One region of the Saccharothrix violaceirubra genome, then DNA from elsewhere that is predicted to be linked to it. Evidence: riboswitches for the same ligand, from Rfam matches in the RefSeq annotation. Region 1 holds a riboswitch; each other region holds the start of a gene.
What was found. A riboswitch is a leader RNA that binds a small molecule or an ion and turns the genes downstream of it on or off. The one in region 1 is predicted to bind S-adenosylmethionine.
Positions count from the first base shown of each region.

Region 2: linked by a shared signal. The riboswitch ahead of thrC (threonine synthase) and the one ahead of F4559_RS29360 (methionine ABC transporter ATP-binding protein) in region 1 are both predicted to bind S-adenosylmethionine.
Region 3: linked by a shared signal. The riboswitch ahead of F4559_RS07330 (aminotransferase class V-fold PLP-dependent enzyme) and the one ahead of F4559_RS29360 (methionine ABC transporter ATP-binding protein) in region 1 are both predicted to bind S-adenosylmethionine.

Region 1 covers NZ_JACHJS010000001.1:6,366,568-6,369,761, forward strand. The annotation lists gene F4559_RS29350 (MetQ/NlpA family ABC transporter substrate-binding protein) at 1-70, opposite strand, end outside; gene F4559_RS29355 (methionine ABC transporter permease) at 102-785, opposite strand; gene F4559_RS29360 (methionine ABC transporter ATP-binding protein) at 782-1,792, opposite strand; SAM riboswitch class I at 1,994-2,086, opposite strand; gene rsmA (16S rRNA (adenine(1518)-N(6)/adenine(1519)-N(6))-dimethyltransferase RsmA) at 2,173-3,054, opposite strand.
Region 2 covers NZ_JACHJS010000001.1:5,670,336-5,673,529, forward strand. The annotation lists gene rpsT (30S ribosomal protein S20) at 1-82, shown strand, start outside; gene holA (DNA polymerase III subunit delta) at 507-1,490, opposite strand; SAM riboswitch class I at 1,594-1,707, shown strand; gene thrC (threonine synthase) at 1,719-2,981, shown strand; gene F4559_RS26050 (hypothetical protein) at 2,971-3,194, opposite strand, start outside.
Region 3 covers NZ_JACHJS010000001.1:1,443,574-1,446,767, reverse strand. The annotation lists gene F4559_RS07330 (aminotransferase class V-fold PLP-dependent enzyme) at 1-1,070, opposite strand, end outside; SAM riboswitch class IV at 1,109-1,223, opposite strand; gene F4559_RS07325 (potassium/proton antiporter) at 1,564-3,045, opposite strand.

The sequences.
Region 1 (3,194 bases):
GGTCGGCACTCCCGCACGCCGTCACGCCGATCAGCAGCGCGGCGGTCAGGAGGGCAGCACGAATACGCATTTCATTCCTTCGGGTACGGCGGTCGAAAAGGTCAGATCGAGGCGTGCCGGCGCCGGTCGACGGCGCGGGCGGCACGGTTGAAGCCGTATTGCATGATCGTGGCGAAAATAGCGAGGACGATCACCGTCGACCACAGGTAGCGGTCGTCGAAGCGCTGGTAGCCGTACCGGACGGCCAGGTCGCCCAGACCACCGCCGCCGACGACACCGGCCATCGCCGAATACCCCAGCAATGCGATCGCGGTCACGCCGATCGCATTGATCAAAGCGGGCAACGATTCACGCAACAGGACGCTGCGGACGATTCGCAACGTCGAGGCGCCGGTCGTCACCGCAGCCTCCACCACCGACACGTGCACTTCCGAGAGCACGTTCTGCACCAGCCTGCCGACGAACGGGATCGCGCCGATGGACAGCGGCACGATCGCCGCGCTGGCCCCGATCGTGTTGCCGAGCAACAGCCTCGTCAGCGACATCAGCAGGATGAGCAGGACCAGGAACGGCATCGAACGGCCGAGGTCCACGACGAACCCGAGCAGTCGGTGCACCACCGGCCGGGGCTTCAGCCCACCGGGAGCGGTGAGCTGAAGCCAGACGCCGACGGGGATGCCGAGCAAGGTCGCGATCAGGGTGGAGACGGCCACCATGTACAACGTGTCCCCTGTCGCGACAAGGAGATCGTCGAACACGGTGGACCAGGGGGTCGACTTCCTCACGCAGCTACACCCTGCGGACCCTTCGCCGCACGACGCACCGCACCGCCGGCCTCGGAGATCCACTCGAGGGCCGAGTCCGCGCGCTCACCGGACAGGCCGACGCGGAACCGCGCGACCGGGGTCTCGCCGAGCCGGGTCAGGCCGCCGCCGAGCAGGTTCAGGTCGACCCCGAACCGGCTGGTGGCCTCGGGCAGCAGCGCGCCGACGGCCGCGAAGCCGACCAGCACGACGTCCGCCACGCGGTCGTAGCGACCCTCGGACGCGGGGTTCTGGTCCACGGCGGGCAGCAGCGACGAAGCCGTGCGGCTGTCGGCGTCGGACACCAGGTCCAGCACCTTGCCGTGCTCGACCACGCGGCCGTTCTCCAGCACCGCGACGTCGTCGCAGATCTTCCGCACGACGCCCATGTCGTGGGTCACGACGAGGACGGTCACACCGAGTTCGGCCCGCGCGCGGTCCAGGACCGTGAGCACCGAGCCGGTCGTGTCGGGGTCGAGCGCGGACGTCGGCTCGTCGGCCAGCAGCACCGACGGGGACGCGGCGAGCGCACGCGCCACCGCGATCCGCTGGCGCTGGCCGCCGGAGAGCTGGTCCGGGTAGGACGCCGCCTTGTCGGTCAGGCCGACGAGGTCGAGCAGCTCGGCGACGCGGGTGCGCCGCTGCGGGCCGGGCACGCCGGCGGACTCCAGCGGCAGCGCGATGTTGCCCGCGGCGGTCCGCTGACGCAGCAGCGAATCCCCTTGCGGCACAACGCCGATCTGCCGGCGGGCGGCACGCAGCGCGGTGCCGCCGAGCGAGACGAGGTCGGTTCCGTCGACGCGGATCGCACCACTGTCCGGACGCTCCAGCAGCGCGACGCACCGGGCCAAAGTGGACTTGCCGGCACCGCTGGGGCCGACGACGCCGAGGACCGTGCCGGCCTCCACTTCGAGGTTCACGCCGTCCAGGGCGCGAACCTGCCCGGCACCGCCGGGAAAGGACTTGGTGAGGTTCTCAACAGTGATCACGATTTCACTCCACGACTGCACGCGGCAGCGCACGCTCATGGCGTGGGCGACCGGAAACTCAGCTCAGACGGGTGTCCTGCGAAAGGACGCGAAGAGGCGGGGGAAGCGTCTACGCAGTGAAGTTGCGACAGCCCGTGACGGTGCGGCGGCCGTGGTCGACAACCCGCCGTCTGGTCAGCATTCGAGTCCTGGGCACGTGATCCTCCATCGGTCCTGGCTGAAGCACCTGCCCCGGTGGCGGGGTGGTTGCTGCGGCGTCGTGGAGCCAGGTCTCTCGGCCGCTCGGGATGGCAGCACGAGTACACCCGACGCACCAGGAAAAACGCAAGCCCGGTTTGGGATCGTTCGTCAAATCACACGTACGGCCGAAAGATCACCGGCTAACGCAGTGCCGAAGCCTCGGCTATCCGGACGAACTCACTGACGGCCAATTGCTCGCCGCGCACTCCGGGATCAACACCCGCAACCGTGAGCAACCGCTCGGCCTCGGCCGCCGACCCCGCCCACCCCGCGAGAGCACCGCGCAGGGTCTTGCGCCGCTGGGCGAAAGCCGCATCGATCAAGGTGAAGAGGGCTCGCCTGTCCACAGTGGACGGAAGGGTGTCGCGGACCGTGAACGCGACCAGCGCGGAGTCGACGTTGGGTACCGGCCAGAACACCGATCGTGACACCGGACCCGCGCGCCGGGCATCCGCGTACCAGGCGAGCTTCACGCTCGGCACCCCGTAGACCCGGCTGCCGGGGCCCGCCGCCATGCGGTCCGCGACCTCGGCCTGGACCATGACGAGACCGGATCGCAACGAAGGCAGCTCGGCCAGCAGGTGCAGGACGACCGGGACGGCCACGTTGTAGGGCAGGTTCGCGACCAGCGCCGTGGGCTGGACAGGCAGATCGGCGGCGGTGACCTTCATCGCGTCGGCAGGCACGACGTGCAGGCGCCGGGCAAGGTCGGGCGCACGGTCGGCCGCGGTCTCCGGCAGCTTGGCGGCAAGGACGGGGTCGATCTCCACCGCCACGACGGACCGACAGGCCGGCAACAGCGCCAGCGTCAACGACCCCAGACCGGGTCCCACTTCGAGCACGACGTCGTCGGGCGACAACTCGGCGGCGGCCACGATCTTGCGCACGGTGTTGGGGTCGTGCACGAAGTTCTGGCCCAGCTTCTTGGTCGGCCGGATGTCCAGTTCGGCCGCCAACCGCCGAACGTCGGCAGGCCCCAGGAGCGAACTCCCAGGGCCTGCCGACGACGAAGTCTCAGTCACGCTGAACAGTGTCCCTCACCCGCCAACCCGCTTCACCGCGAGCCCGTGTCCGGGACAACCACCACGGCGTGGCCACGCCGGCCACACCTACACCCGCTGCCCCACCGACTCCGGTCCGGCCAACCACCACGGCGTAGCCG
Region 2 (3,194 bases), 700 kb from region 1:
GGCCGTCACCAAGGGCGTGATCCACGCCAACCAGGCCGCGAACAAGAAGTCGGCCCTGGCGAAGCGCGCGAACCAGATCTGATCCGAGCGCACACCCACGGCACGAATTCGGCGCCGCCTCCCACCGGGAGGCGGCGCCGCTCTTTTGGGCGACAGCCCGGCGGGTCGGTTCAGCCGATCGGGCAGACCAGTGGGCAGGCAGACCGGGCGGCCAGCCGGCGGCGGGCGGCCATCGGCGGGCGGCGGCTGGCGGCGGACAGGCGGCGCCGGGCGGCGGGCGGAAGACAAGCGGGTAGCCAGCGGGCGGCGGCAGGCGGCTGGCGGGCGGAAGACAGGCGGATAGCCGGCGGGCGGCGGCCGGCAGGCGGGCACGGGGCGGTCGGCCAGCAGGCGGGGTGGCGGTGGGGCGGCCTCGGGCTTTGCCGCCAGGCGGGTCAGCGACCCTCGGCGAGCAGGCAGGTGGCCGGCCAGGCGAGGTGCGACCTGAGGCTTTGCCGCCCAGCGGGTCAGCGGCGGGCGTGGTAGGCGGCGACGATCTTGAGCACGGCGCGTTCCAGCGCATAGCCCGAATCCGCGGCCACGCCCTTCACGTCGGCGTTCAGGGCGGCCACCACCGACATCGCGGCGGCCAGGCCGTCGCCGTCCCAGCCGCGGGCCTGGGCCTGCGCCTTCTTCACCTTCCACGGTGGCATGCCCAACTCGCCCGCCAGCTTGAACGGGTCTCCCCGGCCCGACGCGGACACGCGGGCGATGGTCCGCACCGCGTCGGCGAGGGCGTCGGCGACGAGCACGTGCGGCACGCCGAGGTTGATGGCCCACCGCAGCGCCTCCAACGCACCGCCCCGGTCGCCCATCACGGCCTTCTCCGCCACCGCGAACCCGGTCACCTCGGCCCGGCCGCGGTGGTAGCGGTGCACCGCGGCCACGTCGATCTTGCCGCCGGTGTCGGCGACGAGCTGCGACGCGGCGGCCGACAACTCGCGCAGGTCCGACCCGACCGCCTCGATCAGCGCGGCGACGGCCTGCGGGTCCGCCTTGCCGCCCGCCGAGCGGATCTCGTTGCGCACGAACGCGTCGCGCTCGGCCGGTTTCGTGATCCGGGGACACTCGGTCACCACCGCGCCGGCCTTGCGCAGGGCGGCGGGCAACTCCTTGGCCACCTTGCTGCGCCCGCCGCCGGTGTGGACGACGACGAGCGTCACCCCGTCGGCCGGTGCCTTGGCGTAGGCGAGCACCGCGTCGGCGATCTCCTTGCCCGCGTCCTGGGCCGCCTCCAGCGCGACGACCCGACCCTCCGCGAACAGGGACGGACTCACCAATTCGGCCAGCTCGGGAGGCGTGAGGTCGGTCACCCGCACCCTGGTCAGGTCGGCTTGGGGGTCCGCTTTCCGCGCGATCTCCAGCGCACCCCGGACAGCCCGCTCGACCAGCAACTCCTCCTCGCCGACGACCAGGTGCACGGCATCCGGCGCGGCAGCGGCAGCACTCACGGCGACGATCCTCCCACGTTCGTCCGTCGCCCGGCCCGTGGACGACACTGGCCACGAGCCGGAACGATGACGTACGTTGTAAGCCGCACGCACAATCGAATACCGCTCATCCAGAGGGGCAGAGGGATCGGCCCGAAGAAGCCCCGGCAACCCGTCGCACAGCATCCGCTGGCGACCACGGTGCCAATTCCGACCCGCGACGCGGGACAGATGAGGAGAGACCTCGCGATGACCGCTGTCAGTGTGCCCTCGGCCACCACCTCCTTCGACCTCGGTCCGGCTCGCGCCCTGTCGTGCCGCGAGTGCGGCAACGAGACGCCGCTCGCCCCGGAATACGCCTGTTACGAGTGTTTCGGTCCCCTGGAAGTCGCGTACGACTTCGGCCGCGTCCGCCGCGAGGACATCGAGTCCGGCCCGCAGTCCATCTGGCGTTACCGCAGCCTGCTGCCGGTCCCGACGAACGTCGCGTCGCACCCCAACCTCGAGCCCGGCAACACCCGCCTGATCGAGGCCGACCGCCTGGCCAAGGCCCTCGGCCTGCGGAAGGTCTGGGTGAAGGACGACACCGGCAACCCCACCCACTCCTTCAAGGACCGCGTCGTCGGCGTGGCGCTGGCCGCCGCCCGCGAACTCGGCTTCAAGGTGCTGGCCTGCCCGTCGACCGGCAACCTGGCCAACGCCGTCGCCGCCGCCGCGACCCGCGCGGGCTGGCAGTCGGTCGTGCTCGTGCCCTCCTCCCTGGAGCAGGCGAAGATCCTCATGACGGCCGTCTACGACGGCGCCCTGATCACCATCGACGGCAACTACGACGACGTGAACCGCGTCGCGCAGGAGCTGGCGGCGGAGAACGAGGACTGGGCCTTCGTCAACGTCAACGTCCGCCCGTACTACGCCGAGGGCTCGAAGACCCTGGGCTTCGAGGTCGCCGAGCAGCTCGGCTGGCGCCTGCCCGAGCAGATCGTCGTCCCCATCGCCTCCGGCTCGCAGTTGACCAAGGTCGACAAGGCGTTCCGCGAACTCGGCTCCCTCGACCTGGTCGAAGCGACGCCGTACAAGGTCTTCGGCGCCCAGGCCACCGGCTGCGCCCCGGTCGCGACCGCCTTCAAGGCCGGCCACGACGTGATCACCCCGGTCCGCCCGGACACGATCGCCCGGTCGCTGGCGATCGGCGTCCCGGCCGACGGCCCCTACGCGCTGGACTCCGTCCGTCGCACCGGTGGCACCATCGAGGACGTCTCCGACGAGGAGGTCGTCGAGGGCATCCGCCTGCTGGCGCGCACCGAGGGCATCTTCGCCGAGACGGCGGGCGGCGTGACCGTCGCCACGGCGAAGAAGCTCGTCGAGACCGGCCAGCTCGACCCGGACGCCGAGACCGTCCTGCTGATCACCGGCGACGGCCTCAAGACCCTCGACGCGGTGTCGCACAAGGTCGGCCCGAAGGCGAACGTGCCGCCGTCGGCCGAGGCCGTGATCAACGCCCTCAAGGGCTGAGCGCCTCCTCCCCGAGGATCGTCGCGGGCGATTTCAGCCAGCCACAACGCGGGAACCGAGCCAGTTCGGACCGGAACAACGGTCCGAACGGTTCGGTGACCACGCGCCACGCGGTCAGCCGCTGCGGCCACGGCGAGTCGAACTTGAGCCGGTTGTACGGATTGGCGTGCCACACCTCGTGCGGCATCCACGTCAGGTCGTCGAACATCAGCT
Region 3 (3,194 bases), 4.9 Mb from region 1:
GACAGCGCGGCGGCCAGGTAGCCCGCGTCCTGCCCGGCGACGACGAAGCTGACCACGCCCACCCGGTCACGGTCGCCGTCGAACAACGACAGCTCGTGCGCACCGGGCACGGTCGCGAGCCCGGCACGCAACCGTGCGAGCAGTTCACGCTCGTGACGCTCGGTCTGCTCCCAATGCCGGCCGAGGACCTCGCACGCGACCGCGAGCGCGTGCACGCCGACGACGTTGGGCGACCCGGCCTCGTGCCGCTCGGGAACTGCGGACCACGCCACGCCGAGCCGGTCGCCGTGGTCGGCGACCCGGGCCGTGGCGCCACCGCCGACCAGGTACGGGTCCGACGCCTGGAGCCAGTCGGCGCGGCCGACGAGCACGCCGGAACCGAACGGCGCGTAGATCTTGTGCCCGGAGAACGCCGCGTAGTCCACGTCGAGTTCACGCAGGTCGACCGGCCGGTGCGGCGCCAGCTGCGCGGCGTCGAGCGCGATCCGCGCGCCGTGCTGACGGGCGACCCGGGCCAGCTCGGCCACCGGCCAGATCTCGCCGGTGACGTTCGACGCCCCCGTCGCCACGACCAGGCGCGGGCCCTCGGGGGTGGCGGCCAGGGCGCGGTCGAGTTCGGCGACGGCCTCGGCCGGGTCGGTCGGCGTCCGCAGCCGGTGGACGTTCGGACCGCGCCACGGCAGCAGCGCCGCGTGGTGCTCGGCGTCGAACAGCACGACCGAGGTGTGTCGGGGCACGCTGCGGGCGAGCAGGTTGAGCGCGTCGGTGGTGTTGCGCGTGAACACCACGGTGTCGGTGGGACGCGCGCCCAGGAAACGCCGCACGGACGCCCGCGCCTGCTCGTAGACCCGCGTCGACACCTGCGACGCGAAGCCCGCGCCGCGGTGCACGCTCGCGTACCAGGGCAGCAGTTCGTCGACGGCGTCGCGGACCTCCTCCAACGCCGGCGCGCTGGCCGCGTGGTCGAGGTTCGCGTACTCGACCCGCTCGCCGCTGACGACGGGCACCCGCAGGCCGGCGCCGACCACACGGGGAAGGGCGGCGGTGGGACGGGGAACGGCGATGGTCATGACAGCCTCCGGGAGTCCGGGGACTCACCTGTCGAGGGAGCCCGCGCTTGCCCGACGCCCTGCGCGCCGGACCAGGTCCTCACCGAGGGCACCCCACCGCGGTTGGAGGGTTGCCGGCCAGCGAGCTCGGGCTTGGCGCTGGCACTCATGACCTGTCACCAAGGTAACCACCGGACCAGTCACCGCCAAGCCCCGTCCACATGCCGGGATCACGCACGTCCGCCGCCCGCGGGCACGACACCGAAGCCGCGCCCCTTCCCCACCGACCGCACCTCGCCGGATTCGGCGAGCGCCCACACCACCTCGCTTTGCCGGATAACGTTGTGATGGATAATCGAGCACCGGGACCCGGACCAGACCCAGACACCACACGGATCGGCGGTCACGTTCCCGTACCGGCGCTGTGCACGGATTCGCGTTCCGGTCGCAGCCCCTGCGACGAAACGCGCGACCGTGACATGGACACGTAACGCGGACCGGTACGCCGACAGGATCAGGGAAGCCCCTCGTCGCCCTTCCACCGCGCGAACCGCCCGGCACGGTCCACAGCGCGGATGCGTCGCTCGGCGGCGATGCGCACGGCCTCCGTACACACCACCAAGAGCTGGTCGTGCTCTTGAAGCCGCGTCGTCGGCTGCGGCGTGAACCCGGCGTCGGCCCGTACCACGAGACTCACCGCCGCGCCGACCGGCAACCGCAGCTCCGACAGGTACACGCCGTGCAGCTTCGACCCCTCGCGAACGCGGATCTGGAGCAGCTCGGCACCGAGTTCGTCGAGCGCGGCCGAGTCGACCTCCATCTCCCAGGCCTCCCCCGACCGCACGAGACCGAGCCACTTCGCCAAGCGCGGCAGCGTGCTCCCCTGCACCAACGTGAGCACGACGACGAGCACGAACACCACGTCGACCAACCGCTGCGCACCGGGCACGTCCTGGATCAGCGGGATCAACGCGAACACGATCGGCACCGCGCCGCGCAACCCTGACCACGACAGGAACACCTGCTCGCGCCACGGCACGCGGAACGGCAACGCGGCACACAGGACCGACAACGGTCGCGCGACGAGCACGAGCACGGCACCCGATACCAACGCGGGCCACAACACGTCGAGCACACGCGCCGGCGACGCGTACAGCCCGAGCAACACGAAGAGCCCGATCTGGGACAGCCACCCGAGCCCTTCCGCGAACGAGAGCGTGTCCGACCGGTGCGGCAGCCGCGCGTTTCCGAGCACGAGCGCCGCGACGTAAACCGCCAGGAAACCCGAAGCGTGCGCGAGATCGCCCACCGTGTACGCGAGCAGGCACACCGCCACGGTCGCCAACGGGTACAGACCCGTGGCCGGCAACGCGGCACGGCGCAGTCCGACGGCGGCGAGCAGGCCGAGCGCCACGCCGATCACCCCGCCGACGACCAGCTCGTACACCATGAGCGCGGGCGCGGTCCACGTCACGGGATCGGGCGACGCGAGCAGGACGACGGCGATGTACACGGGCGCGTCGTTGAGACCGGACTCGAGTTCGAGCGCGCCGATGAGCCGTTTGCCGACACCGACACCGCGCAACACGCTGAACACCGCAGCGGCGTCGGTCGACGACAGCACCGCGCCCCACAGCAGCGCCGTGCGCCAGTCGAGCCCGAGCAGGTAGTGAAGTCCGACGCCGACGGCCCCGATGGAGACTGCCACCGACACGGTGGACAGCGCGATGCCCAGACCGAGGGCCGGTTTCACGGCCGACCACCGCGTGGTCAACCCGCCTTCGGCGAGGATCAGCACCAGGGCGACGGTCCCCAGCGACCGGGTCAGGTCGGCGTCCTCGAACTGGATGCCCAACACCGATTCGCCGAGCACGACGCCGATGCCCAGGTAGAGCAGGAGCGAGGGGAGTCCGAGCCGGACGGACATCCGGACCGCGATGACGGAGACCAACAGGACCGCTGCGCCGATGCCGAGTACGGCCGTGACACCACCCACTAAGCCTCCAAGCCTCACCCGACGGTGAGGGTCATTCTCCCTGCCGCCACCGATTTGGACTAATCGGGCACGAACTCAGCGTCACCAGCCGATCGAACCTACCCAAACCATGCCGAACCGTGCATGTTGATGTCAGTCCGCCGTCGCCC